Cytobacillus sp. IB215665: one gene and its partner. The protein of the gene in region 1 binds, or shares a complex with, the protein of each later gene. Links are inferred from orthologs where the notes say so. Each region holds a gene or a part of one and is shown on either strand. Other genes may lie near its edges.

Region 1 (3,246 bases):
AAAAGGTGTAACCTATTATACGTATTATGAAAAGAACCGTTGCTTGGCAATACGATTCACCAACGTTTGCTCGGTAACTGGGGATTATTTTGAGGAGGTGAAATGGATGGCTATCACACAAGAACGTAAAAATGAACTAATTGGTCAATACAAGACTCATGAAAGTGATACTGGTTCTCCAGAAGTTCAAATTGCTGTCCTAACTGAGGAAATTAATAATTTGAACGATCATTTACGTGTTCACAAAAAAGATCATCATTCACGTAGAGGTCTATTAAAAATGGTAGGTAAACGCCGTAACCTATTAAATTACTTACGTAATAAAGATGTTACACGTTACCGCGAACTAATTAATAAACTTGGCTTACGTCGATAATCAACAGAAAGCGGGAGAGGATTCCCGCTTTTTTGTTAGCAAAAAATATACATAAAACTTGTAAAATAAAGTTCATACTAAAGTAACGATATAAACAATAGAGAGGGGCATGATTATGGGACAAGATAAGCAAATCTTTTCTACGGAATGGGCCGGTAGGAAGCTAACCGTAGAAGTAGGTCAATTAGCGAAACAAGCCAATGGTGCAGTGTTGGTACGTTATGGAGATACAGTTGTTCTTAGTACTGCTACTGCTTCGAAAGAACCTAAAAAAGTTGACTTCTTTCCTCTAACAGTCAATTATGAAGAGCGATTATATGCTGTTGGGAAAATTCCAGGAGGCTTTATTAAAAGAGAAGGGAGACCAAGTGAAAAGGCGATATTAGCTAGTCGACTAATCGATAGACCAATTCGCCCATTATTCCCTGATGGATTTAGAAATGAAGTCCAAGTGGTAAGTATGGTCATGAGTGTGGATCAAGATTGTTCATCTGAGCAAGCAGCTATGTTCGGGTCTTCGTTGGCGTTATCAGTATCTGATATTCCGTTTGGCGGTCCTATCGCTGGTGTTGTTGTTGGTAGAATTGATGGTGAGTTTATCATTAATCCATCGGTTTCACAAATGGAGGAAAGCGATATTCATTTAGTAGTCGCTGGTACACAAGATGCTGTAAACATGGTTGAAGCTGGTGCAGAAGAAGTTCCAGAAGAAACGATGCTTGAAGCAATTATGTTTGGACATGAAGAGATTAAAAGGCTTATTTCATTCCAACAACAAATTGTTCAGGAAATTGGAAAAGACAAAATGGAAGTAACACTTTATGAAGTTGATGAAGTTCTTGAGAATGAAATTAGAGCATTTGCAGAGGAAGATATTAATAAGGCAGTGCAAGTCTTTGAAAAAAAAGCTAGAGAGCAAGCAATCAATCAAGTTAAAGCATCTGTAATAGAAAAATATGAAGAGCAAGATGCAAGTGAAGACACTTTAAAGCAAGTAAATGAAATTTTAGCTAAATTAGTAAAAAAAGAAGTTCGTCGCCTCATTACAGTAGAGAAGGTTAGACCTGATGGACGTAAAGGTGATGAAATACGACCTCTTTCATCAACTATTGGAATTTTACCAAGAACTCATGGATCAGGTTTATTTACACGTGGGCAAACCCAAGCATTGAGTATTTGTACATTAGGAGCTTTAGGGGATGTACAAATTTTAGATGGACTTGGCATTGAAGAGTCGAAAAGATTTATGCATCATTATAACTTTCCTTCTTTTAGTGTTGGGGAAACGGGCCCAATGCGTGGACCAGGGCGTCGTGAAATTGGTCATGGTGCCTTAGGTGAACGTGCACTTGAACAAGTCATCCCATCTGAGAAAGAGTTTCCTTATACAATTAGACTCGTATCTGAAGTGTTAGAGTCTAACGGTTCAACGTCACAAGCTAGTATATGTGCAAGTACATTAGCTATGATGGATGCTGGTGTACCAATTAAGGCACCTGTAGCGGGTATCGCAATGGGACTAGTAAAAACGGATGAGCATTATACAGTATTAACAGATATTCAAGGTATGGAAGATCATCTAGGTGACATGGACTTCAAAGTAGCTGGTACTGAAAAAGGCGTAACAGCTTTACAAATGGATATTAAGATTGAAGGTCTGTCACGTGAAATTTTAGAAGAAGCATTGCTACAGGCTAAAAAAGGTCGGATAGAAATATTAAATAGTATGCTTGCAACAATTAGCGAGCCACGCCAAATTCTGTCTGAGTATGCACCAAAAATATTAACTATGTCGATTAATCCAGATAAAATACGAGATGTGATTGGCCCAAGTGGTAAGCAAATTAATAAAATTATTGAAGAGACCGGGGTAAAAATCGATATCGAGCAAGATGGAACCGTCTTTATTTCTCATATGGATGAAGAAATGAACCAAAAGGCGAAGAAAATTATTGAAGATATCGTTCGTGAAGTTGAAGTCGGCCAACTTTATCTAGGTAAAGTGAAAAGAATTGAAAAATTTGGTGCTTTTGTTGAGTTATTTAGTGGAAAAGATGGACTTGTTCATATATCAGCACTTGCTGAAGAACGTGTTGGCAAAGTAGAGGATGTTGTCAAAATTGGCGATGAAATTTTAGTGAAAGTAATAGAAATTGATAAGCAAGGAAGAGTCAACTTATCAAGAAAAGCAGTTTTACGAGAGCAAAAGGAACAAGAACAAAAATCTTAAACTCTTTTCGAAAACTTTGCTGTACTTTTTTAAAAATGGACAGCAAGGTGAGAGTTTATTCGAGCCATCAAATTATAAAAAGTAGCAAAGGTGTCACAAACGTTAGAGTTTAGGTGTATATCTCTAGTACGAAAAGCAACATGCTGTGGGTACGCAGCAAAATTTTAGAATTTTTTCCATTATGTATAGCTTAGACAGCTCGGCAATGAAGCCGAGTTTTTCTTAAGGCTTTCTTTTAGCAACTTTTTTTACATACATGCAAAGCAAAACGAAGTTATATGTAAATCTTAATGTTTTTAAAAGAGAAAATGGCATGAAAATCTAATTGTAGTCGTATTTATTTGTTAGAATGTATGTTTAAAGAATCCTATAGAAGGAAGAAGAGTTAAGCTTGTTAACAACACATCATCTGCATTTTGAATAGCATCTTCACTGTTAGTTGTTCTACCTTGTCCTCATTATACATATTTTTTAGTATAAAGGGGGAAAACTAATGAGAAAGTTATCAGTGCAGATTCTTGCTTTTATAACAATATTAATTATTACTATTGGTGCAGTCCAAAATCCATTCACATCAAGCTACGTGAAAGGGTTAAAAAATAGTACGATGACTGTAGCAAAGCAAATGGATTCACTTTAC
Region 2 (3,159 bases), on another replicon or contig:
TTTGGAGATGATGGTGCAATCGTCGGAGGAATAGCAAAATATTATGGGCTTCCTGTAACTGTTATAGGGCATCAACGGGGTAAAGATACGAAAGAAAATATTCGTAGAAATTTTGGAATGCCTCATCCAGAGGGATACCGTAAAGCATTACGTTTAATGAAACAGGCAGAAAAATTTCAGCGCACGATCGTTTGTTTTATTGATACTAAAGGTGCTTACCCAGGGAAAGCTGCTGAAGAAAGAGGACAGAGTGAAGCGATTGCAAAGAACTTATTTGAAATGGCTGGATTAACAGTCCCGGTTGTTTGTATTGTCATTGGAGAAGGTGGAAGTGGAGGAGCATTAGGGATTGGAGTGGGAAACCATATTCATATGTTAGAGAATTCAACATATTCAGTAATCACTCCAGAAGGTGCCGCATCTATTTTATGGAAGGATGCAGCGCTAGCCAAAAAAGCTGCTGAATCGATGAAGATTACTGCACCAGATTTAAAGGAGTTAGGTGTTATTGACGAAATTATTCCTGAAATTAAAGGTGGAGCTCACCGAGATGTTGATGAGCAAGCTAAGCTAATTGATGTAGTTTTAAAGCAATCAATTAGTGAACTAAAGGAATTAGATCCCGCAGCCTTGGTTCAGGAAAGGTATAGAAAATACAAAACTATCGGACAAATTTCTTATGAAAACGGTTACGTAGAGGTAAAATAATGCAACGTGCATCCTAAATCAATTTTGGATGCACGTTTTCCTTTTTTTTTCACATTTGTGATATTGTTTTCATCGTAATGAAATGTTATTTTAAGAATACTTAGGTTCTGATGATGGAGGTCGGATGTATTTTTTTGTAAATCTCGCCTTCTCTTCTCAAGGCCGTTCATACAAATAAATGAGGTGAGACGTAATGAAAAGAATTGGTGTGTTAACGAGTGGTGGAGACTCCCCAGGAATGAATGCGGCAGTTAGAGCAGTTGTTAGAAAAGCCATTTATCATAATGTTGAAGTATATGGAGTGTACCAAGGCTATGCTGGTTTAATGAGTGGTAATATTAAAAAGTTAGAACTTGGTTCCGTAGGAGATATCATTCATCGAGGTGGAACAATGCTCTATTCTGCAAGGTGTGAAGAGTTCAAAACACCCGAAGGGCAGAAACAAGGTATTGAGCAGTTAAATAAGCATGGGATTGAAGGGCTTGTTGTTGTTGGTGGAGATGGATCGTATAGAGGAGCAAAAGCGCTAACTGAGCATGGTTACCCTTGTGTAGGCGTACCTGGAACGATTGATAATGATATTCCTGGAACTGATTTTACTATCGGGTTTGACACTGCATTAAATACTGTAATAGATGCGATAGATAAGATTCGTGATACTGCTACTTCTCATGAACGTACCTATGTAATCGAAGTAATGGGAAGGTTAGCAGGTGATATAGCGTTATGGGCTGGCTTAGCAGGTGGAGCAGAAACAATTCTAATACCTGAAGCAAACTATGACATGAATGAGATTACTGATAGATTAAGAAGTGGACATGAACGAGGTAAGAAGCATAGTATCATTATCGTTGCAGAGGGTGTAGGCAGTGGTGTTGATATCGGTAATAAGATTCAAGAGGAAACTGACTTTGAAACACGTGTGTCTGTATTAGGACATATTCAACGTGGTGGATCACCTACTGCATTTGACAGGGTATTAGCAAGCCGACTAGGTGCGAAATCTGTAGAGCTTTTATTGGCTGGTAAAGGTGGCCGTGCTGTCGGTATTCAAAATAATAAACTCGTCGATCATGATATTATCGAAGCGTTGGCACAGCAACATCATATTGATGAAGATATGTATAAATTATCAAAAGAATTATCAATATAGAAAGAAAATTACTATTGGGGGTAGAAATTGATGAGAAAAACAAAGATTGTATGTACGATTGGTCCGGCTAGTGAAAGTATAGATAAGTTAGTTGAGTTAATGGAAACAGGGATGAACGTAACTAGATTGAATTTTTCACATGGTGATTTTGAGGAGCATGGAGCACGTATAAAAAATATTCGTGAAGCAGCCAAAAAGACTGGAAAAAATATAGCTATTCTTCTCGATACGAAGGGTCCGGAAATTAGAACACACACGATGGAAAGTGGTGCAATTGAGTTAATTGATGGTTCTGAAGTCATTATTTCAATGGAAGAGGTTATTGGTACACCTCAAAAGTTTTCTATCACTTATCCAGGTTTAATTGAAGATGTTGAAGTTGGTTCTAAAATTTTACTAGATGATGGTTTAATTGGCCTTGAAGTAATTGCAATTAATGCAGAACTTGGGGAAATAACAACAAAAGTATTAAATAAAGGTGTATTAAAGAATAAAAAAGGGGTAAATGTTCCAGGGGTTAAGGTGAAATTACCAGGAATTACTGATAAAGATGCTAACGATATCATTTTTGGTATCGAACAAGGTGTAGATTTTATTGCTGCTTCTTTTGTTCGCCGTGCTAGTGATGTTCTAGATATTCGTGAGTTATTAGAAAAACATGATGCACCAAATATACAAATTATACCAAAAATTGAAAACCAAGAAGGCGTAGATAATATCGACGATATACTTGAGGTTTCAGACGGATTAATGGTAGCTCGTGGAGATTTAGGGGTTGAAATACCAGCAGAAGAAGTTCCTCTTGTACAAAAAGAACTTATTAAAAAATGTAATGAGCTTGGAAAGCCTGTTATCACAGCAACTCAAATGTTAGATTCTATGCAACGAAATCCAAGACCTACGCGTGCTGAGGCGAGTGATGTTGCAAATGCCATTTTTGATGGTACTGATGCAATCATGTTATCTGGGGAAACTGCAGCTGGAACGTATCCAGTAGAAGCTGTAGGTACAATGCACAGCATTGCATCCCGTGCAGAAACGGCATTGGAATACTCGCAAATTTTAGCGAAGCGTAGTAAACAAACAAATCCAACGATCCCTGATGCTCTTAGCCAATCGGTTGCTCATACTGCACTTAATTTGGGAGTTAATGCGATTATTGCTCCAACAGCGAGTGGCTATACTGCTAGAATGATTTCTAAATATCGTCCAAAAGCACCAATTATTGCAGTAACAGGAGATAAATCTACTTCTCGTAAGCTTGCTCTTACTTGGGGTGTCTATCCAATAACGGCTAA

The links.
Region 2: pnp (region 1) and pfkA share a complex: the UniProt entries of both Bacillus subtilis proteins name them as parts of the possible RNA degradosome complex. The link is inferred for Cytobacillus sp. IB215665 from one-to-one orthologs.

What each region holds. Positions count from the first base shown.
Region 1 is NZ_JAXBME010000004.1:350,370-353,615, forward strand. The notes cover bases 137-3,048. They hold pnp (polyribonucleotide nucleotidyltransferase), read left to right. Parts: upstream 137-491; coding sequence 492-2,606; downstream 2,607-3,048. Other genes in these bases: rpsO (30S ribosomal protein S15), read left to right, coding at 137-376. In the rest of the region: ribF (bifunctional riboflavin kinase/FAD synthetase), read left to right, coding at 1-1; more of rpsO, read left to right, coding at 107-136; SLH52_RS08005 (polysaccharide deacetylase family protein), read left to right, coding at 3,100-3,246. UniProt on the Bacillus subtilis protein: Involved in mRNA degradation. Catalyzes the phosphorolysis of single-stranded polyribonucleotides processively in the 3'- to 5'-direction. Necessary for competence development in Bacillus subtilis.
Region 2 is NZ_JAXBME010000002.1:14,691-17,849, forward strand. Bases 57-2,881 are described here. They hold pfkA (6-phosphofructokinase), read left to right. Parts: upstream 57-901; coding sequence 902-1,861; downstream 1,862-2,881. Other genes in these bases: accA (acetyl-CoA carboxylase carboxyl transferase subunit alpha), read left to right, coding at 57-708; pyk (pyruvate kinase), read left to right, coding at 1,892-2,881. Also shown: more of accA, read left to right, coding at 1-56; more of pyk, read left to right, coding at 2,882-3,159. UniProt on the Bacillus subtilis protein: Catalyzes the phosphorylation of D-fructose 6-phosphate to fructose 1,6-bisphosphate by ATP, the first committing step of glycolysis.